One region of the Bacillus marinisedimentorum genome, then DNA from elsewhere that is predicted to be linked to it. Evidence: predicted binding sites of a transcription regulator. Region 1 holds the regulator's gene; each other region holds the start of a gene.
The links. The regulator Rex, encoded in region 1, represses fermentation and respiration genes when NADH is low (regulators of the CRP and FNR family bind a similar motif). The targets are predictions, from matches to a motif close to TTGTGAAATATTTCACAA.
Positions count from the first base shown of each region.

Region 2: the regulator Rex is predicted to act here: its motif matches at 3,479-3,496, upstream of A4U59_RS03580 (nitric-oxide reductase large subunit).
Region 3: the regulator Rex is predicted to act here: its motif matches at 4,536-4,553, upstream of A4U59_RS06010 (cytochrome ubiquinol oxidase subunit I).

Region 1 covers NZ_LWBL02000067.1:6,092-13,893, reverse strand. The annotation lists gene groL (chaperonin GroEL) at 1-1,511, opposite strand, end outside; gene groES (co-chaperone GroES) at 1,556-1,840, opposite strand; gene A4U59_RS18915 (CPBP family intramembrane glutamic endopeptidase) at 2,196-2,906, shown strand; gene A4U59_RS18910 (YdiK family protein) at 2,911-3,123, shown strand; gene A4U59_RS18905 (MDR family MFS transporter) at 3,304-4,722, opposite strand; gene A4U59_RS18895 (redox-sensing transcriptional repressor Rex) at 5,398-6,060, opposite strand; gene moaC (cyclic pyranopterin monophosphate synthase MoaC) at 6,094-6,594, opposite strand; gene A4U59_RS18885 (ABC-F family ATP-binding cassette domain-containing protein) at 6,753-7,802, shown strand, end outside.
Region 2 covers NZ_LWBL02000013.1:257-8,058, forward strand. The annotation lists gene A4U59_RS03570 (hypothetical protein) at 61-237, opposite strand; gene A4U59_RS03575 (DUF2249 domain-containing protein) at 635-865, opposite strand; gene A4U59_RS03580 (nitric-oxide reductase large subunit) at 1,031-3,397, opposite strand; gene A4U59_RS03585 (Crp/Fnr family transcriptional regulator) at 3,656-4,357, shown strand; gene A4U59_RS03590 (DUF2249 domain-containing protein) at 4,430-4,678, shown strand; gene A4U59_RS03595 (DUF2249 domain-containing protein) at 4,668-4,880, shown strand; gene A4U59_RS03600 (hypothetical protein) at 4,886-6,136, shown strand; gene A4U59_RS03605 (metal-sulfur cluster assembly factor) at 6,154-6,459, shown strand; gene moaD (molybdopterin converting factor subunit 1) at 7,153-7,386, opposite strand; gene A4U59_RS03615 (molybdenum cofactor biosynthesis protein MoaE) at 7,383-7,802, opposite strand, start outside.
Region 3 covers NZ_LWBL02000018.1:52,647-60,448, reverse strand. The annotation lists gene A4U59_RS06025 (peroxiredoxin) at 1-183, shown strand, start outside; gene A4U59_RS06020 (ABC transporter ATP-binding protein) at 584-2,353, shown strand; gene A4U59_RS06015 (ABC transporter ATP-binding protein) at 2,350-4,200, shown strand; gene A4U59_RS06010 (cytochrome ubiquinol oxidase subunit I) at 4,673-6,001, shown strand; gene A4U59_RS06005 (cytochrome d ubiquinol oxidase subunit II) at 6,025-7,038, shown strand; gene A4U59_RS06000 (potassium channel family protein) at 7,209-7,802, shown strand, end outside.

The DNA.
Region 1 (7,802 bases):
GCGTTTTGGAGTGCGGATCGTGTAACTTTTGTCGGGTCAACGATACCTGCTTCGATCATGTTCACCCATTCGCCAGTGGCAGCGTTGAAGCCGATGCCGATGTCTTCGTGCTTGAGGCGTTCAACGACGACAGAGCCTTCAAGTCCGGCGTTGTGGGCGATCTGGCGGACCGGCTCTTCAAGTGCGCGCAGGACGATGTTGATGCCTGTTGCTTCGTCGCCTTCTGCTTCGATTCCGGCCACATTGTTGTAAATGTTCACTAGTGCTGTACCACCGCCGGATACGATGCCTTCTTCGACTGCCGCACGAGTGGAGTTCAGGGCATCTTCAATGCGGAGCTTGCGTTCTTTCAGTTCGGTTTCAGTAGCTGCACCGACTTTGATGACGGCTACGCCGCCGGCAAGCTTGGCAAGGCGCTCCTGCAGTTTTTCACGGTCGAACTCGGAAGTTGTTTCTTCGAGCTGCGTGCGGATCTGGTTGACGCGGGCACCGATTTTTTCAGTGTCGCCGGCACCTTCGACGATTGTTGTGTTTTCTTTTGTAACGACAACTTTAGCAGCGCGTCCAAGCTGCGTGATGTTGGCAGACTTAAGGTCAAGGCCAAGATCTTCTGTGATGACTTCCCCGCCGGTAAGTGTGGAGATGTCTTCAAGCATTGCTTTACGGCGGTCACCGAAGCCAGGTGCTTTGACAGCAACTGCGTTGAATGTGCCGCGCAGCTTGTTGACAACGAGTGTCGCAAGCGCTTCGCCTTCCACATCTTCAGCGATGATCAGGATCGGCTTGCCCTGCTGGACAACTTGTTCAAGGACAGGAAGGACTTCCTGGATGTTTCCGATCTTCTTATCTGTGATCAGGATGTACGGATTATCAAGGACCGCTTCCATTTTATCGGAATCTGTCACCATGTAAGGTGAAGCATAGCCGCGGTCGAACTGCATGCCTTCAACGACTTCAAGCTCAGTGTTGAAGCCTTTGGATTCTTCGATTGTGATGACGCCGTCGTTGCCGACACGCTCCATCGCTTCAGCGATCAATTGGCCGACTTCGTTGTCAGCGGAAGAAATCGCCGCAACCTGTGCGATTGATTCTTTGCCTTCGATCGGCTTGGAAATTTTCTTGAGCTCTTCAACAGCAGACCTGGTCGCTTTTTCGATGCCTTTGCGCACGCCCATCGGGTTGGCGCCGGAAGTGACGTTCTTCAGGCCTTCTGTGATCATCGCCTGGGCAAGGACAGTCGCAGTCGTTGTACCGTCACCGGCGATTTCGTTTGTTTTGCTTGCCACTTCAGCAACAAGCTTCGCACCCATGTTTTCAAATGCATCTTCAAGCTCGATTTCTTTTGCGATTGTCACACCGTCATTTGTGATAAGCGGTGAACCGTATTTTTTCTCAAGAACCACGTTGCGTCCTTTTGGTCCAAGCGTTACTTTAACAGCATTTGCAAGGGAATCCACCCCGCGCAGCATGGCACGGCGCGCTTCTTCGCTAAACTTAATTTCTTTTGCCATATTTTCAAAGACCTCCTTGAATATGTAGAATCTGTTTTATCAAATTAGCCGATAACTGCAAGAATGTCGTCTTCACGCATGATCAAATACTCGGTACCTTCGTATTTCACTTCAGTGCCCGCATATTTCGAGAATACCACGAGGTCGCCTTCTTTCAGTTCAAGAGCAACACGTTCTCCGTCTTCATTCAGACGGCCGGAACCCACTGCAACCACTTTGCCTTCCTGCGGTTTTTCTTTTGCAGAATCCGGCAGCACGATTCCGCTTGCAGTTTTTTCTTCAGTTTCAACAAGTTCGATGATAACGCGTTCACCTAAAGGCTTTAACAAGTGAAACACCCTCCTCATGTAATTATCAAATGGATATTTTGTCGATTATTAGCACTCGCCCATGTTGAGTGCTAACACAATTATTATATTAAATAATCTGTTTTTTAAATGCAAGTGTCTTGTATCAAATTTTTTTAAAAAATGATTCGGGGACAGCAGATGGCGGAAGCGCATCAGGCAGGAAGTTATGGTAAAATGGGGAAAGCATGTTTTATTCCCTGCTATACGTGAATATAACTTGTTAAGAGGGATGAACAATTGCCCCAAAAAAGGCTTTAAATATAAGCGGCCGGTTTTCAGCCGCGCTGATATAAGCTTAACAGTCTTGCTATAAAATGAAAAAGGAGAAGGCATATTGCTTAAACGCTACTGGTTTGTTCTACTCGTATATATTATCGCCCAGTTTTCTGGCTTGCTCGGCTTTCCGCTCCTTACTGCCGCCGGGGTGGCAGAGGATAAAATCGTCGGCATCTGGACGGTCATCAGTTTTGCGGCTGCACTTGCCGTCATTTTGTTCCTCATGAGGACGGATATGAAAGAACGGCATCTGAACTCTGAACGGTCCGGACGCGGGGAAGCCGTTTTGTGGTCAGTGCTCGGCATCTTCATGGCACTCGCCGCCCAGAGCATCGCCGGCTTGATCGAAGTGAATGTATTCGGCATCGAAGCCGGGTCTGAAAATACGGAAATGCTTGTGAAAATCGCAAAAGTCACGCCGATTTTCATCTTCGTCACATCCGTGATCGGACCGATTCTTGAGGAAATCGTCTTCCGGAAAATCATTTTCGGGTCGCTCTACAAACGGTTCAATTTCTGGATTTCGGGCATTGCCAGCTCACTCATTTTCGCCACGGTCCACTTTGACCCGAAGCATTTACTCATTTACACCGCTATGGGGCTGACATTTGCGTACTTATATGTGAAAACGAAAAGGATCATTGTCCCGATTGTCGCGCATGTCGCCATGAACAGCCTGGTTGTCGGCGTGCAGATCATCTTCGAAGACGAAATCCGCGAGATGCAAAAACAGGCGGAGATGATCCAGTCATTTATTGGAGGCTTTTAATTTTATGAGAATTTCACCTTTGCTTATGGGGTTCCTATACGGGGGCTTTGCATTCATATTCGTCTACCTGGCCATCCAGAGCCCCGAAGAAGACATCTGGAATTTTACAACAATCCTTCTGATGCTGCTGGCCACATTCAATTTCGTGTCGGCGATCCGGTTTTTCATGCTGGATTATAAAATCCGGAAAATCACGAAGGAAAAAGAGGACGATTGATTGATGATAAAAAACACCTGGAGCAGCATATTGTTGCTGTCCAGGTGTTTTTAAGTTTGCGGGAAGGCATGTATAAGCGAAATAAGTGCGGCTAAAGCTGAGGCGGGCACGGACGCAACGATTTAGTTCTATCCTCGCTTTTTCAGGCACTGAACTTTTATGAAGCATCTTGAAAACACGTCACTGCGGATTCAACTCCGCTTCCTCCCGCTTCTCATCCTGGCCGATCAGCCATCCTGCTGGAATCGAAAGGGCGAGGAGCACTCCGACGACAAGAAATCCTTCGTTGATCGCCTGGAGGCTGCCTTCGGTGCCGCTTACGCCCATTCCGAGCAGCTGGGCTCTCCGGACCTCATAGTATACCGAAATGAAAACAATGCCGAGCGATGAGCTGATTTGTCTGAGGACATTGTTCATCGCTGAGCCCTGGGCAACGAGGCGGTCAGGAATCGCGTTCAGCCCTGTCGTCGTTGCCGGCATATTGCAAAGCCCCATGCCGATTCCCCTGATCAGCATCACAACCAGGATGTACCAGAGGGAGGTCTCTAGATTCAGGAAACCGAGTGCCAGTGTTGTGGCGGCAAATATGACAAGGCCGGTGGTGACGACGCCTCTCGGTCCATTTTTATCCAGCAGCCGGCCCCCGACCGTCATAAAAATGCCGCTGAAGAGAGCTGACGGCAAAAACACAAGCCCGGTAATGATGGCACTTAACCCATATACGTTCTGAATAAGAAGCGGGATAAGGAAAATCGATGAAAACAGCCCAATCGATGTAACGCTGGCAATCCATACTGCAATGGAAAAAGCGGGCGCCTTGAAGACGGACAGCTCCAGCAGCGGCTGGCTTTGCCGATTTTCATACTTCACAAACGCATATATTCCGGCGAGGCCGAAGATGATCAGGCCGATATTCACCGGGTTTGCGAGGTGTTCCACCCTTGAAATCCGGCCGAGCGCAAACAAGACTGCTCCTACTCCAAGGGTAACGAGCAGGAATCCGATCTTATCAAACTTGATATCTTTCACCTTTTCCGTCGACTTCAAGTAATAAGCGGAAGCGGCAAGCCCAAGGAGGCCGAACGGGATATTGAACAAAAACAAGTAATGCCAGCTGCTCGTTTCAACAATCGTTCCGCCAAGTGTCGGGCCGATCGTCGGCGCCATCATGGCCGCGATGCCCCACACCCCGGTCGCAAGCCCGCGTTCCTCCCGCGGAAACACTTCAAAGATCAAAGCCATCGAAAGCGGCATCATGACACCACCTGCAATCCCCTGTATGGCGCGGAATAAGATTAATGATGTGAGGCTCCATGCCATTGAAGCAAGGACAGACCCGATCAAAAACAAAACAAGCCCAATCATGTACAGCTTCTTCTTGCCGATCTTATCGCCAAGATAGCCGGTCAGCGGCATCGTGATCCCCATCGAAACCATAAAAATGGTAATCACCCAGCCGATTGAAACCGCATCCGTATCAAAGATTGCCATGAGTTCAGGAATTGCCGGATTCAGCATGCTGTTATTTAAAATGATGGTGAATGTGCCGAGCAAAACGGCAATGACCACCATCCACTTTTCAGGTATTTTTTTCGCCATCTCTCTATCCCCCGGTTGTTTCGTTTTCCGAAATTTTCTTTATCTCTATCATACATCAAAATAGGGCTGTGAAAAGAATAGACGGCAGACAATTTTAAATAAACGTTTGTTTAAATCTCCAGCAGCCCTCGTGACCGGTGCATTCTCTTTTTAAATAAACGTTTGTTTAACTTTTTAAAACCCACGGCTGGGACCGCTTACAGGTTCGAGTGAGCTTATTAACACACTAAATAATAAGAAGACCAGTTTGGGTTCCGGTCTTCTTGTTGATGTTAAATTTAAGAGCATGATTGGGAAGAAAAATTTGAATTAGCTGAAATCTGTCCGTTCCTTATGCTGATGAATTACTTGATGCGTTCCCTTTTCGGTGATCCGAAGACCTTTTTGGGAACGCATAGTATCGATTCGTTCCCTTTTTCGTACTCCGAAAGCCTTTTCCGGAACGCATAGCTCGTTGCGTTTCCTTTTTGGAACTCCGAAGACCTTTTCGGGAACGCATAATTCAGGTAACAATATGAAAAGCCCATGTACCCCAGTTAATAGAAATTTGAAAATGCCGTTGACCGTTACGATAACAACAAAAAAGAGGTGTGAATCAGCGTGCCGATTCCACCTCCAAAGATATATTCGTTTATGTTTCAACCCTGCCAGTTACTCAAAAACCGCGGGTTCGTTTTATTCTTCTGCCTCTTCCTGCTCACCTTCACTGAGAGGATAATGCTTCAGGAAGTAGATCAGTGACTGCAGTTCAATCGCAAGGTCGATATGATGGACCCGGATATGAGGCGGTGTCGCCAGCCGGGCCGGAGTGAAGTTCAGGATGCCGCTGATGCCGGCTTTCACAAGGCGGTCGGTGACGGATTGCGCTGCGGGTGCAGGCACCGTCAAAATGGCGACAGATACATCTCCAAGCCGCTCTTCCAGCTTTTCACTATCGTAAATCGGCACGCCGCCGATTTCAGTTCCGATCTGGTTCTCATTCACGTCAAATGCCATTGCGATTTTCGTATTGTTATTTTTGGTGAAATTGTAATGCAAAAGGGCCCTGCCAAGGTTACCGACACCGATCAAGGCGACTTTTGTAATTTCATCCTGGTCAAGCGTCTCCCTGAAAAATGACAGCAGATAGCTCACATTATACCCATACCCTTTTTTGCCAAGTGCACCGAAGTAAGAAAAATCACGGCGGATTGTCGCTGAGTCAACCTTGACCGCTTCGCTTAATTCCGCAGACGACACCCGCTGTTTCCCTGATGAATGCAAATTCTTCAGAAAACGGTAGTATAACGGCAGCCTTTTTGCCGTTGCCTGCGGGATTTTATTTTTATCGATTTCCATAATTTAACCCCCAACACTGCTTTTCGCTTTGTTCTATTCTCTTCGAAAATCTCCGCTTTTGCCGCCTGTCTTTTCCACCAGGTAGGTCGGGCCGATGATCATTCCTTTATCCACTGCCTTACACATATCATACACCGTCAGCGCTGTTGCGGATGCTGCCGTTAGCGCTTCCATTTCCACGCCTGTGTTCCCCTTCGTTTTGACACTTGCGCCGATATGCAGAATATAATCACCGTCTTTACTGCCATCTGCGGGTTTTTGCCATTCGAACGAGACATCGACCCCTTTCAGCTGAAGCGGGTGGCACATCGGAATCCATTCCGGTGTTTTTTTGGCTGCCATGATACCGGCAACTTGAGCGACTGCCAGCACGTCTCCTTTGCCAATCTCATTGTCCTGTATTTTTGTATATATCTCTTCACTTACCTGAACACTCGAATGGGCCAGCGCCGTCCGGACGGTTGCCTGCTTGTCCGCGATATCGACCATTTTTGCCCTGCCCTGCTCATTAAAGTGAGTAAACTCAGATGCCATACGAAAACTCCTCTCAGCTTGCTTTCTATCATTATAACCCGAGATCGGGCCTTTTTTGAAACGAATAATCGACAATTGCGTATTCTTAAAAGCCCCAGGTTGCCCAGCTGATTCCCGGTGCGATACACTAAAGCTATCGAATATAGAGGTGAACTGCTATGATATTGCTTCAAGTAAATCAGTTGACAAAGCATTTTGGCGCTGATCTTATTTTATCGAATATTAAATTGGAAGTACAATCAAATGACCGCATTGCGCTTGTCGGCAGGAACGGGGCGGGCAAATCCACGCTCTTGAAAATCATCGCGGGCCAGATGTCTTATGATGAAGGCGAGATCATCAAGCCGAAAGACCTTTCACTCGGTTATCTTGCCCAGGATACCGGCCTGGAATCCAATTTGTCGATTTGGGATGAGATGCTGAGTGTCTTTGAACCGCTGCTGAATATGGAAAAAAGGCTGCGCGCCATGGAGGCTAAGATGGGGGACCCCGATTTACTGAATGACGGTGCTGCCTATGACAAGCTCATGAAAGAATATGATGAATTGCAGCTCGTCTTCAAAGATGAAGGCGGATATCAATATGAGGCGGATATACGTACGGTCCTGCACGGTCTGAACTTCAGCAGATTTGATACAAATACACCGATTTCAACGTTGAGCGGGGGCCAGAAAACCCGGCTTGCTCTCGCCAAACTTCTGCTGACAAAACCTGATTTGCTGATTCTGGATGAACCGACGAACCATCTGGACATCGAAACGCTTACATGGCTTGAGCAGTATTTGCAAGGTTATCCGGGCGCTTTACTGATTGTATCTCATGACCGTTATTTTCTTGATCGCATCGTCAATGTTGTGTATGAAATTTCACGCCATACGACCGGCAAATTCCACGGCAACTACAGCAGCTATCTGGATGAAAAAGCCCAACGGTACGAACGCGACTTGAAACAGTATGAAAAACAGCAGGAGGAAATCGCCAAGCTTGAAGATTTCATCCAGCGCAACATCGCCAGGGCTTCCACGACAAAACGGGCACAGAGCCGCCGCAAACAGCTTCAGAAAATGGATAAGATGGACAGGCCGCAAGGTGATGCCAAATCGGCTTCCTTTTCCTTCGAAATTGAACGGCAAAGCGGGAACGATGTATTGAAAATCAACGATCTGTCGCTTGCATATCCCGGTAAAGAGCCACTTTTTTCCGGATTG
Region 2 (7,802 bases), on a different contig from region 1:
CCCAAGGATTTGGCGTGAAACCTGCCAGTTATGGCGTGAGAGGAAGGCTTTGGCGTGAAACTACTCTTCTTCGGCGCGTAACAAACGGAAAAAGGCAATAAACCCGACGGATTCGGCGGGAAAATCATGGTATACGGCGCGAAAGCTGACTTCCGGCAGAACATCCATCCATTTGCGGCGCGAAAATCCAAGGGTTTGGCGTGAAATTTTCAAGTTATGGCATATAACCTCGATCATACAGCGTGAAACGATGGTTTCCTTCCCAAAGTCAGATTCAAATTTCACAAAAATAAACCTTCACTTTATGATGAACAGCCCTTTACCAACCAAATCATACTTAACTCCCAAGTCCATGTCTGTTACTTGTGTGTTTCATCCTCTACCTGCAAGATCAACACATTAACTTCGCCGATTTAATCCGCTCACCTCCCCCGCGTAATCCCGAATAGGAAAATCATCAAAAAAATAATCCTGCAAACCACACACAGTGCAGCTTGCAGGATTTGGGTGAGGTCCGTTTTTTGCCTGTCTACACAAAAAACGTAATTCACCATGATTATACAATGGTTTACAGCAGTAAAGCAATATAAAAATTACAAATTTTTAAACGTTCTAAATATTTACGTTCTTCTTTTTATTTTTTTGCAATGATGACCTTCCATTGGTCAGGTCCTTCTTCGATATATTCCCATGTAAATTGGTTTTCGCGTTCCATCATGAACTGGTAATGAAGCGGGCGCGGGTCATGGTCGTTGCTCAGTTCAAACGATTCCCCTGCCTCCAGCTGGTCAAATGCATCAAAAATGTAAGGGTGCCTGTGTTTCGGTTCAATATCAGGTGCATGGATTTTTAATTTTACGCTCATTTGTCTTTCCCCTTTCCTGTTTGGGTTGATTTTATTGTACTTCTTTGCAGACAGGCCTGCAGTGATATACAACACTTGCACGTTGTTTAACTCCTCACTGACTCATTGCCTGGCAATTGCCAGGGAAGTGCCAGGCAATTGCCAGGCACTCCCCGGACTTTTGTCTCACTCTTCTTCTGCCAGATCTTTCACCGGGAGCTGTACGTTTTCTTTGTGTGTCGGTTTTCGCAGGTTGAACAGTGCTTTGACGGCAAATATGGCGATGCCGGCTGCGCCGATCAGGAAGATGGTGTCCGGTACGGCTCGCCAGGTCAGAAGTCCTTCAACAACCGGCTGCTGCAGGAATTCAGGTGAGCGTGAAGCCCAGTAACCGTTATCGAATGCTTCTTTCAGCTGCAGGAAACCGACCGGGAGCAATGTTATGGCAACCATTCCTGCTAGCCCGATGTTAAGCGCCCAGAAGGAGAATTTAATCCATTTGTCGTTCCAGGCCGATGGTTTCACGATATTGCGCAGTGAATACATTAATACTGCCAGGCCGAACATTCCATATACGCCCATCATTGCCGCATGCCCATGTGCAGGTGTCAGGAACTGGCCGTGCTCGAAGTAGCTGACCGCCGGCAGGTTGATCAGGAAGCCAAGTACACCGGCTCCGATAAGGTTCCAGATGGCTGTGGCAATCAAAAACCAGAAAGTGGACTTGTAAGGGAAATCGACACCGCCGTCTCTCATCATTCTGTATTGTTCATAGGCTTCCAGGACTAGCAGGGTGAGCGGGATGACTTCAAGCGCTGAAAATACTGCGCCAAGGGCAATCCACGCTTCAGCGGAACCATTGTAATAGTAATGGTGGCCAATACCGATGACACCGCTTCCAAGCAGGATTGTCAGTTGGAAGTACAGTGCCCGTACAGTTGATTTTTTCGTGACAAGGTTCATCTGTACGAGCAGGAAACCGATGATGACGACTGCAAATACTTCAAAGATCCCTTCCACCCATAGATGGATGATCCACCAGCGCCAGTAGTCTGACATCGTGAAGTTTCCGCCCGGATTGATGAAGAATGCAAAGATATAGAATAATGGAACCGCAATGGCTGCATAGAACACAAGGTGGATAAGTCCGCCTTTGTCGCTTTCTTTCTTCAGCCCGCTCTTGATGCCGCGGAAAACGATGAACAGCCAGATCATCATGCCTGCTGTCAGAATGACTTGCCAGATGCGCCCCAGTTCAAGGTATTCCCAGCCCTGATGGCCGAACAGGAACCACATGTTGCCAAGGTAACCGTTGACACCGAGCCATTCACCAATCATGCTGCCGCCTACAAGGACAACGAGCGCCCAGAATAGGATATCGACGAGGAGTCCCTGTTTTTTCGGCTCATGACCGCCGACGAGGGGTGCAGCATAAATGCCCATGCCCAGCCAGGAGGTCGCAATCCAGAAAATCGCCAGCTGCAAGTGGTAGCCTTTTGTGATGCTGAACGGCAGGATATCGTGAATCCATTCTATACCGAAAAAACTGTCCGGTTCGATATAATAGTGGGCCAGCAATGCGCCAAACAGTGATTGTACAAGGAACAGAACCGTCACGATTGCAAAGTATTTCCCTGTTTTAACTTGTGACGAAGTCAACGGCTGGCTTTTCAAATCAAATTCCGGGAATTTCCCGTCTTTATAAGCTTCCTGCATTCCTAAATGATATCGATAGAAGACAAATAAAATAATAGCTACAAACAAGATCAATACAGTGACACTGGCACCGCTCCACCATACGGCGGAAAACGCCATTGTGTTGCCGGCATCTTCATAAAACGGCCAGTTATTCGTATAGGTAATATCATCATCTGTTCGATAGGTGCTTGAAAGCCATGCTGTCCAGAAGAAGAAATCTGCTATTTGTGTAATCTGATCTCCTTCAGCGACGTGGGCACGGTTTTCATCTGGCATGTGGCTTTCCTGGATGAGTCCTTCCTTCAGCCCCCAGCCATCGCCTTCCGTGAACACTTCCCGGTAATAATCACGGACACGCTCAACCCCGTATACTTGCGCATCTGTCAGCGGCAAGGTGTCTGTGGAAGAATCATAGCGATTCACCCGCATTTCTTCAATGACGGCCTCTTTTATGACGACCTGTTTTTCAGGAGCAAGATCGGCATAGTTAGCGCCATATGTTTCCTGTGCCTTGAAATCCTGCATGCCTTCTGTATAAATTTTCAATGACTCAGCTGTGTAATCCGGCCCCATGTAAGAACCGTGTCCGAGAACCGTTCCGTAATCCATCAGCCCGTACTTTTGGAAAACGCCCTGCCCACCGATGATCGATTCCTTCGACATCACTTCTTCCCCGGCCGGTCCGGTCACTTCTGCCGGGCGCGGCGCCATTCCTTTAAAGATCCAGAATCCGCCGACCAATAATACGGTGAAGCTGGCCACCAGGGTCAATACTAAAATTGACTTCAGCATGCCGTTCTTCACACCCGGTTTTTTCTCCGGTTCCAGGTGCTGTTCAAGTTTTCTGGCTTCCATCACTCTCATCTCCCTTTTGTTTTCTGAGTCAAGGTTACCACCGTTGCAAAAGGAAGAACTGTGCGCTATTTGGGAGCAACCAAGTGAAAAATATCACCAATCCGCCGTTTGTTTGTCAATCAGGTGACAGATGGCACCCTAAAGGCAAATTCTATGACATTTGTCACTTTTCTGCTCATGTGAGTCCGTTACACTAACACTAAGAACAATAAATACCTTTCCTATGATGGAAAAGCAAGAAAGGAAGGATGCAAATCAATGAACCATCATCATTCCATAAAGTCCCTTTTACAGAAAATGCATATATTCAAGGAATTGAGTGATACAGAACTTGATCCGATCCTTAATATTTCATACCCGCGCCAATTCAAGAAGCGTACGCTTGTATTCATGCAGGGCGATCCGCTTGATAAGGTATATTTCATCTACTCCGGGAGTGTGAAAATTTATAAAACGGATATGACCGGAAAGGAACAGATTGTCTCCATTTTGCAGGCGGGTGATATGTTTCCGCATGTCGGCTTTTTCCGGAAAGGTGATTATCCGGGCCACGCTGAAATCCTTGAAGATGCGACATTGATCGTCATTCCCATTGAGGAGTTTGAAAACATCATCATGACTTATCCGGACATCAGCATCAAGCTCTTCAGGGTACTGGGAGAAAAAATTGTGGATTTGCAAAACCGGCTGGAAGAACAGATTCTTTCCAACTCTTATGAACAAATCATAAAACTGCTGCTTCGTCTCTCCAAAAATCACGGTGTCGAGATTGAAGGTGGAAAATTCCAGCTGACCACCAATTTTACTAACCGTGAAATGGCGAATATGATCGGCACATCGCGTGAGACAGTGAGCCGGACACTGAATGGGTTTAAGAAAAACGGCATCATTACAATAGAAGAAAATGGCTTTTTCATTATTGATTCGGTCAGGTTGAAAGATGAACTGATTTACGGGTAGTGACCTGGTTCACTTCATCATTGACTGAGAATGAGTATAATTTTCATTAATCAAACACAGGGAGGAATTCATATGGCAGCACCATCAGTTGTTGAATTGGATGTACGCGAGGATTTATTGAATAAACGGGAGCCTTTCCAAAAAATCATGGAGGCGGTCGGTTCACTTCAGCCTGAAGACGTATTTGTCCTTCATGCGACCATCAAGCCGGTGCCTCTTATCTCGCTTATGAAGGCAAAAGGCTATAAAGCGGAAAGCGAAAAGATCGACAGCAAACATTGGCAAATCACATTCAAAAGAGGCGATTCCGATGAAGCTTGACAACAGGGGCCTTGAACCGCCCGAACCGATGATGAGGACGCTCGCAGCGCTGGAAGACCTTGCGGATGGCGAACAGCTGATCATCCGGAACGACCGCCGCCCGATGTTTTTGTTTGCGGAATTGGATGAACGAGGCTGGAGTTACGCATACGAAGAAATGAACGACAGCAGCTTTGAAATTACCATTACCAAGAACGGGTGATCGTGATGATTCCTACAGTCAACGCCAAAACGGAAACGAATGTTAAATTACCGTTTTCCTTCATTTTTTATAGCCTTGCAGCTTTCATCGTTTCCCAAATCCTTCTTCTGGCCAACAGTGATTTGATCGTCCAGGGCATATTCCGGGTTCCAGTCATCTGGGCCGCAGCCCATTTGCTGCTGCTTGGCTGGGCGGTGATGGTGACGATGGGGGCGATGTACCAGCTTATTCCTGTCGTCTTTTTGACGCCGATTTGGAATGAGCGGTTCGGTTTTGTCCAATTTGCCGTAACGGCAGCTGGCATCACCTCTTTTGCGGCAGCACTTGCGCTTTATCCGGCCGCAATTGTATGGACAGGCACACTTACCTTGATCGGCATCCTGATGTTTTTATTCCAGATGGTCATGACGATAAAATCACAGCCGAAGTGGGATATCCTGCACCTGTTCATCGCAACTGCGCTCGCCTTCTTATTTGCGGCTATCGGCATGGGCATCATGCTTGCGGTAAACCTGCAGTCAGGAGTCGGCTGGGTCAACCATGAAGCGCTTCTGAAAACCCATATCCTGTTTGGAATAAACGGCTGGTTCACACTGTTGATCTTCGGGTTTTCATATAAAATGGTACCCATGTTTTCCCTTTCGCACGGATTCACGATGAAATGGAGCAAATATGTATACAGCTTTTACATGGCCGGCCTCGCTGTTTTGACTGCTTCTTACTTTCTCAGCAGTAAATCGCTCATGCAGGCTGGAGCTGTACTGCTCCTGGCCGGATTCAGTTTTTTCCTGTATCACATAAAAGAAATTATCGGCAAACGCATCAAGAAAAAACTCGATAAGCCGTTCATGTTCTCTCTGGCGGCAGCCGTCTTTGGCTGGCTTGTACACGCGGCCGGGACGATCGCCGTTTTCACACCTGATGTGACACCAGTTATGTATGCAATTCTCATTTACCTTTATATCATGGGCTGGATCATTTTCAGCATTCTCGGTTATTTATACAAGATCGTCCCGTTCCTCTGGTGGACACACCGGTACAGCGGCGAGATGGGCAAAGCGGGAGTCCCTGCGCTTAAAGACCTCATCAATGAGAAAGCAGGTGTCATCATTTTCATCGCACTTGCGATCGCACTTGCCGGCATCAGCGGGTCAATCTTATTTACTCAGAAACTTTCATTCCTTGTTTTCCAGACGTTATTCGGCGCGGCGGTTCTCGCGTACAGCGGCACAGTCGCAAGCATTGTGAAAAAATAATCAAGGGGGCAATAAAAATGAATTCACTAGATAAGACAGTCGTTCAGGAAAGATTGAAAACGGTGATTGACCCTGAGCTTGGCATCAACATTGTAGATCTCGGCCTCATTTATGAAGTGGCAGCGGATGAATCCGGAAACCTTAAAATAACAATGACACTGACAACTCCGGGCTGCCCGCTACACGACAGCATTGTCGGCGGAGTGAAAAGCTCGCTGACTGATGTTGAAGGTGTCGCATCGGTAGACGTCAATGTCGTATGGAGTCCGCCGTGGACTCCTGACCGGATGAGTGAAGAAGCAGCCAGAATGCTGCATGGATAAACTGAAAGACTGAAAGCTCAGAGTTTATGAATCATGAAACTCTGGGCTTTTTGTTTTTTGCCAAATTCCATTAAGCATCCTTTAACGGAATAAAAATCCGGGAAAATGATAGCAGACTATTCTGGATGTTATCCGTTCCTTTCCGCTGCAGGCATTCGCTTTCCACGGGGCGACCGGGAACCTGTTCGCGCCGGTGGGGTCTTCCCTGTTCGCTTCCCCCGCTGGAGTCTCATGCCTTCCACTTAAATTCACTTAGTTTTTGAATCATTATTAGTACAGGAAAAAGGACATCTGTGTTCAACTGTCCGTTTCAAAATGCTATTGATTGAAAGTCTCTCCATCTTCCACAACCCTGTCCATTAACAGAAAATGTTTTCCACCTCCCTCTATCACTTTTTGTCCATCAAGAACAAATGCGAAAGGCGACCGCTTAGCGGCGTAAGCATAAGCCGAGGTACCGGCAGGTAGATGCTCTTTCCTTCCGGAGGGGATCACCGGTTATGACGATAGCCTCTGGCGCCTGGAGCTGGACGATTCCCTTCTGGCTCCACAATATTTAAATTTTTATAATTTCCTAAACAACAAAAATCAAGCAGGCAACCCTTTAAGGATTTCCTGCTCGATTTTTGAATTGATTTTTACTATTTTCCGAAATGCTCCGATCGAAGGAGAGTATTGAGATAGAACTGTTTATTATCCCCCGCTTACAGGAGGAATGAAAGCGACGGTATCGCCGTCTTTAAGCTCGGTGTCTTCGTCGGCATACTCCTCATTGACAGCCGTCATCGCACTTTCAAGCGTTGTAAAGCCGTACTTTTCCTTCATGATGCCGCGAAGTTCTTTCACTGATCCTGGAACAGTATCCAGTTCAACCTCATTCGTCCCTGCTGTTTCCTGCAGCTGTGCGAAGAGCAATACTTTTATCATGATAAATCACCTTCTTCTGGGCGTCCGGTCGGATAGGCGGTTTTTTCAAGCTGATCGCCGATCCATTTTTCGCCGTCTTCCCAGTGTTCTTTTTTCCAGATTGGCACAATTTCTTTGATGCGTTCGATCGCATAGCGGCTTGCCTCGTAGGAATCGGCCCGGTGCGGGGTTGAAACTGCAATCACTACTGCAATATCAGAAATCTCCAGTCTCCCGATCCGGTGTGTGATGGCTGTTTCCGCATCCGGCCATTTTTGCTTGATTTCGTCGCCTATTTGCGCAAGCTTTCTTTCAGCCATGCTTTTATAAGCGTCATATTCAAGGTGCAGGGTGCGCTTGCCTTTTGTAAACTCCCTGACGGTGCCGATAAATGTGTTGATTGCACCTGCTTCCGCCCTGAACACCTTTCTCGATAC
Region 3 (7,802 bases), on a different contig from region 1:
GAAGAAGAAGGTATCGCGCTTCGCGGCCTGTTCATCATCAACCCTGAAGGTGAACTTGTATATTCTGTCGTTCACCATAACGATGTCGGACGCAGTGTCGAGGAAACAATCCGTGTCCTTCAAGCACTTCAAACAGGCGGTCTTTGCCCGGCAAACTGGAAGCCTGGCCAGGAAACACTTTAAATCAAAAGCATGCAGTCAAAGCCTGACGAACCGTCGTCAGGCTTTTTTCATTGTTAAACAAATTATAAAATTTAACCGTTGTGGATAAAAAGCCAGAAGGGAATCGTCCAGCTCCAGGCGCCAGCGGCTATCGTCATAAGCGGTGATGCCTCGCTTATGCATACTCTGCTAGGCGGGCGCCTTGCTCATGTGTTCATTTCAGGCATATCAGCAATCAACTCACACCCGCAACTCGTTTCAATCAGGTGGAATTTTTGAAAAAAAGAGAAAATCGAAAATTTTTTGAGAGATATGCATTTTTTTAGGAAAAAACAGCCTGATTTGCCTCTTAATCCTGATGGCAAGATATTTCGAGTATCGATATATTTATATTTACGGCTGTTTTAAAGGAGGGACCTGATTGGATACGTTTAAAAAGTTGAAACAATTTTATTGGCCTTACAAACGTAATTTTTTGCTGTCTATGTTTTTCCTTGTTTTCGTGACAGGAATTACAGTGATTTATCCTATCATCTTACAAGTGACAATCGATAATGTTATCATCGCGGGAAATTATCAATACATTCCTTATCTTTCAATTGGCTTCATCCTCATTATGATGGTGAAGGGGGCTGCTACATATCTTCATCAGTATCTCGGCGATTTATTTGGGATCAAATCGGTGTATGCGTTGCGGAGGGAGCTGTATCAAAAGCTTCAATACCTGCCTTTCCGCTACTATGACAATGCGAAAACCGGTGATTTGATGTCAAGGCTGACAGCCGATGTCGAAGGGTTCCGCTTCTTTCTTTCCTTCGGATTTGCACAGGTACTGAACTTTTTGCTTCTTGTCAGCGTAAGCCTGGCTGTAATGTTTTATTATTCAATACCACTGGCGATCGTGACGCTGGCGGCCCTTCCGTTTCTGGCCGTGGTCGTATATAAATTCGATAAACAGGTTCACCCGGCTTTCCGGGGAATCCGTAAATCGTTCGGGAATTTGAACACAAAAGTACAGGAGAATATAAGCGGTATAAACACGGTCAAATCGTTAAGCAGGGAAGATTTCGAAGTCAATAAATTTGTGGAAAAGAACAAGGATTATAAAGAAAACTATATAACGACTTCCGATATTTGGGCCAAGTATTTTCCGCTCATGGAATTCATCGGCAATATTTCCGTCGTTGCCCTGCTGTCTTTTGGAGGCTATCTTGTCATTTCCGGCGACCTCCAGGTAGGTAAGCTTGTCGCTTTTTTCAGCCTCGTCTGGTATATCATCGGGCCGATTATGAACCTCGGATTCGTCATTAACACATTTTCACAGGCAAAAGCTTCTGGGGAAAGGCTGCTGGAAATATTGGAAGAGGATGAAAAACATACGGAAAAAACAGATGCAATTGCCGGGATGAGGTTGAAGGGGAAAGTTGAGTTTCGCGATGTGACGCTCCAATATACCGAAGAAGACAAACCGGCCTTGCAAAATGTATCCTTTACTGCTGAGCCTGGAAAAACAATCGGATTGATCGGGTCGACCGGGTCAGGCAAAACAAGCATTACACAGCTGATCAGCAGGTTCTATGATCCGGTTGACGGGCAAATATTCATTGATGGGCGCGACATTGATGAATATTCATTGAAAACCCTCCGAAAAAGCATCGGCTTCGTATTGCAGGAACCGTTTTTGTTCTCCTCATCGATAAAGGATAATATCGCATACGGTTCTCCGGATGCGACGATGGACCAAATTATTGACGCTGCTAAGCGAGCCCAGGCACATGAGTTCATTACCGAAATGGAAAATGGATATGATACGATGCTCGGCGAGCGCGGCATGGGTCTATCAGGAGGGCAGAAGCAGCGTGTGTCCATTGCGAGGGCACTGCTGATTGATCCGAGTATCCTCATTCTTGATGATGCTACGAGCGCGGTGGATATGGAAACCGAGTTCAAAATCCAGGAAGCGCTTCAGGAAGTGATGAAAGGGAGGACGACGTTTATTATCGCCCACCGCATCTCTTCTTTAAAACATGCAGATGAGATTCTCGTCTTAGATGACGGTGCAGTGGTGGAACGCGGCTGTCATGAAGAATTACTGGAAAACGGCGGTGCGTATAAACGGATTTATGACATTCAATTCCAGGATCGTGAAAAGATTATTCAGAACAAGGTCAGGCAGGAGGTGGCGGAATGAGTAAAAACACAGTGGAAAAAGCAAGGGAAAATGTTTCCGAACGGACATTGAACCGGTTTCGTTATTCAACTGACCAGGCAATCGAAAAACCGTTCAACTGGTCTCAGATGGCGAGGCTGTTCAGTTATTTGAAACCATACTCCACCAATTTGTTGCCGCTCGCTTTTGTTGCGATGCTCATCTCTACAGCAGTCCGCCTGATTGTGCCGATCTTGATCGGTGTCTACACAATGGATCATGCCATCAAAAATAAAAATTTGCCGCTGTTATGGACCCTTGTAGCTGTTATTAGCGGCCTGTATATTTTGTCATATGCAGCGAACTTGCTCCGGATCCGCTGGATGAACCGGCTCGGCCAGCAAGTCATATACGACTTGCGCCATCATCTTTTTACGCATATCCAGCGGCTCAGCCATCGGTTCTTTGACAACCGTTCGGCCGGTTCGATCCTTGTCCGGATACAGAACGATGTCAATTCATTGCAGGACTTATTCACAAATGGTGTCATCAATCTGTTGATGGATGTCATCATGCTGATTGGCATCGTCGGTATTTTGTTTGCACTCAGCCCAAAGTTGACCCTTGCCATAATGGTCATTTTGCCGATCATGTTTTTTATATCGACCCACCTGCGGAAAACGATCCGCCGTTCCTGGCAAACAGTCAGAATCCGGCAGTCAAAGCTGAATTCACATTTGAATGAAAGCATTCAGGGTATCCGGGTGACCCAGTCTTTCACTCAGGAAAAAGAGAACATGGCTTTTTTCAATGTCGTGAACAGTGAGACGATGGAGAGCTGGCGGGATGCAACCCAGAAGAATGCGATGTTCCGGCCGTTTGTTGAAATGTCTAATGCAGTCGGAACAGCTATTTTAATATGGATAGGGGCGACTTTCATCCAGTCGGGCGAGATCACCATTGGAGTTTTTGTGTCGTTTGCTTTTTATCTTGGCATGTTCTGGGAACCGATTTCCCGGCTCGGACAGGTATACAACCAATTGCTTGTCGGGATGGCCTCTTCTGAAAGGATTTTCGAGTTCCTTGATGAGCAGCCGAACGTGCAAGAGAAGAAAGATCCTGTACCACTTGAAGATATGAAGGGCAGAATTGAACTTGATCATGTCAGTTTTGCATATGATGAGAGGAACAAAGCCCTCGATGATGTCTCGATCATTATTGAACAGGGACAGACGGCGGCGCTCGTCGGCCATACCGGATCAGGCAAATCGACGATCGCCAATCTTGTCACCCGTTTTTACGATGTTACAGAAGGGTCATTGAAGATTGACGGCCATGACATCCGGAACGTGAAGCTGAGTGACTTGCGGACACAAATAAGCATCGTCCTTCAAGATACATTCATTTTTTCAGGGACCATTATTGAAAATATCAGATTCGGCCGGCCGGATGCATCCGATGAAGAGGTGAAAAGGGCAGCTTCAGCAGTCGGTGCGGATAAATTCATATCAAAACTGAGCAACGGTTATGAAACAGAAGTTGAAGAGCGCGGCAATATTTTATCGCAGGGAGAAAGACAGCTTCTTTCTTTCGCGAGGGCATTGCTGGCCGATCCGAAAATCCTCATTCTTGATGAAGCTACTGCCAGCATAGATACGGAGACGGAAATGCAGATTCAGGAAGCGCTGCGGACGTTGCTGAAAGGACGGACAGCTATTATTATCGCCCATAGGCTATCCACAATCAGGGAAGCCGGTAAAATTGTCGTCCTTGACCACGGGAAAAAAATTGAAGAGGGAAATCATGATGAATTGATGGAGCAAGAAGGTGAATACTACCGCCTTGTGAAAGCGCAATTCAATATGCTTGATAAAGGGGCAGCCGGCTGAGTGAGGCCGGCAATTAACCGATTAAAAAGCCGCAGGGGCAATCCTGCGGCTTTTTACTGTACAGGAAAGGATAACCTGTCAGCAGGGAAGTAAGGGGGGATGCGCCCTCTGTCTTCGCAAAAAGGCTCGCCAATCGGCGAGTTTTCAGTATACAGTGAATAACATTCAAAACAGACACAAAAAGGTTTTCCGGACTGATCGGTTACTATTTGGTTATCCGCTGGTTTCCAATATTATTTGAGATTAAGCTTGAGCTATGCCGGGTATAGAATAAAGCGGAAGGACCATCCATTTAACTCATTGTCTTACAAAGAGTAGAACTATGACGGTCATATATGTGAATGTCGTCACAAAATGTTCAAGAATATTTCACTGCACCTTCATTTTTGGGGTTTACCATATACATATAGTGCAAACTTAACTTTTCCTGGGTGGCCAGGAGTGCATCAGGGAGAAAGAGAGGGTTTTAAAAATGGAAATGGACAGCGTATTGCTAAGCAGGATATTGACTTCGGTCACACTTATATTCCATATTATTTTCGCCACGATCGGTGTCGGGGTGCCATTGCTTATCTCCCTGGCTGAATGGATCGGCATTAAACGGAAAGATAATCATTATTTGATGCTCGCCCGCCGCTGGACACGGGGATTTGTCATCACTGTGGCGGTCGGTGTCGTGACAGGGACAGCAATTGGCCTGCAGCTGTCGTTGCTGTGGCCGACTTTCATGCAGGTGGCAGGACAGGTCATAAGCTTGCCTCTTTTCATGGAAACGTTCGCTTTCTTTTTTGAAGCCATTTTCCTAGGAATTTATTTATATACATGGGACCGGTTCAATAAGCCGATTTATCACTGGCTTCTTTCGATTCCGATTGTAATCGGGGCATCCGCTTCTGCTTTTTTCATCACAACCGTCAATGCATTCATGAATACGCCGCAAGGCTTTCTGATTGAGAACGGGGTCATAACGGACATTCAGCCGCTTGCAGCGATGTTTAACCCTGCAACACCGACAAAGGTTGCCCACGTCCTTTCCAGCGCTTACCTTACGTCAGCGTTTGTCCTGGCTGGAATAACGGCCTTTTATATACTTAAGGGCAGGAATACAGTGTATTATCAGAAAGCATTGCGGCTCACTATGGTTGCCGGTTTTCTTTTTGCAGTTGCGACAGCAGTAATCGGAGATTTCTCCGGCAAGTTCCTGGCTGAATATCAGCCTGAAAAACTGGCGGCCGCCGAATGGCACTTTGAAACGGAGGAAGGGGCCGATTTGATTTTGTTTGGTGTCATTGATGAAGACCGAAACATTAACGGCGCCATCCATATCCCGAAAGCATTGAGCATTCTTGCCCACGGCAAGACGGACAGCGAAGTGATCGGCCTGAACGAGTTTCCGCCGGATGAAACACCGCCTCTATGGATTCACTACCTGTTTGATGGAATGGTCATGATCGGGATGTATTTGGCAGGCGTCTCATTCCTCTACATTATCGCATACCGGCTGAAACGCTTTAACCCATTGAATGAATGGCTGCTGAGACTTATTACGGCTGGCGGCCCTCTGGCAATGGTTGCAATTGAACTTGGCTGGATTTTTGCGGAAGTCGGACGCCAGCCCTGGATATTGCGTGGATATATGAAAGTGTCTGAAGGTGCGACCACATCAGATTCCGTCGGTTTGATGCTTGTCCTGTTTGTTGCATTGTATATCGTATTGGGCTGGGTATCTGTCCGTGTTCTCTGGAAGATGTTTAAAAATAACCCGGTTGAGGCTGAGCTGGAGTACAGGTTTAAGGAATAAAAGAGAAAGGGGGAGATCATGAGATGACGATTCAACTGCTGGGCATTACTGTTTTATGGCTGTTCCTTTATGGGTATCTTATCGTGGCATCGATTGATTTCGGTGCCGGATTCTACGCATATTACGGAAAGCTGAAAAAGAAAGAGCATATCATGAATGATATCATCAGCCGATATCTTTCACCTGTATGGGAAATGACAAATGTCTTTTTTGTTTTCTTTTTTGTCGGGCTGATCGGTTTTTTCCCAGATACGGCATATTACTATGGTACGGCTCTGTTGATTCCAGGCAGCATCGTCCTCGTCTTGCTGGCTATTCGGGGTTCGTTTTACGCATTCGGAAACTATGGTTCAAAAGATTCACAGTTATATACGTTTTTATACGGTGCGACCGGTCTGCTCATTCCCGCATCGATGTCGACCGCGTTGACGATGTCTGAAGGAGGTTTCATTGAAGAAACTGGAGGGGAAGTCGTATTTCATGCCGGAGAGCTGTTTACGAGCTTTTACTCCTGGAGTGTCGTATTTCTTGCAATCGTTTCAGTCCTTTTCATCAGTGCATCATTTCTGACGTACTATGCAGACAAAGCCGCAGATGTTCCGGCACTCGAGGAATTGCGGAAATTTGCCCTGTTCTGGAGCCCGCCAGCCATTCTGGCAAGTCTCCTTGTGTTTGCGTCTTTAAAAACACATAACTCTGTCCATTTTGAGCGGATGATCGACTATTCCTGGATGTTTGTGTTATCTCTGATTTTTTTCCTGGCTGCTGTAACGCTAATCTGGAAAAGGAAACATTACGGGACAGCGTTTGTAATGGTGATGTTCCAATTTCTCTTTGCGTTTTTCGGCTATGGGGTTTCCCATTTACCTTATATTTTATATCCGTACATTACGCTGGAATCCGGATTCACAAACTCGACAATGGGGATTGCCCTCGTTATCGCTTTCATAGCAGGACTGTTTCTATTAATTCCATCTCTTATCCTTTTGATGCGATTATTCCTGTTCGATGCTGACTATGTAAAAGGGGAAAAATGATTCCTCAACGGTGTAGGCGTTCTGTCGCCGGCTTTTCAAACAGGGATGCCATCAGGATTTTATCATGATTGAAGAGCGAAGAGGTATTTTCTCAAAATATACGGCAGGAAAATACATGGTGTGTTAAAATATGGTCAGATTGTTTTGCAGCAAAAGTGGAGGAATCGAAAATGAAAAAAGAATTTGCAGTAATAGGCCTTGGCCGTTTTGGCGGCAGTATTTGCCGGGCTCTTGCGAAAGAAGGCATGGAAGTGCTGGCAATCGATATCGATGAGGATCGCGTAAATGAATTCGCTAATACAGCTGCGCATGCAGTCATGGCTGACACGACCGATGAGGCTGTATTGAAGAGCCTCGGTATCCGCAACTTTGAACATGTGATTGTAGCAATCGGAGATAACATCCAGTCAAGTATCCTTACAACACTTATTTTAAAAGAACTGGGTGTCAAACATATTACCGTCAAAGCACAAAATGATTACCATGCAAAAGTTCTCGAAAAAATCGGCGCAGACCGGGTCGTTCATCCGGAAAGGGATATGGGGAACCGGATTGCCCATAATTTGATATCCAACAATGTTTTGGATTATTTGGAGCTTTCGGATGAGCACTCTATCGTTGAATTGATTGCAGGCAAGCAGTTGGACGGGAGGACGCTGATTGAACTTGATATCCGGGCCCGTTACGGCTGTAACGTTGTAGCACTGAAACGTGGACAGGAAATTATTGTGTCTCCAATGGCGAATGAAAAGATCCATGAAGGG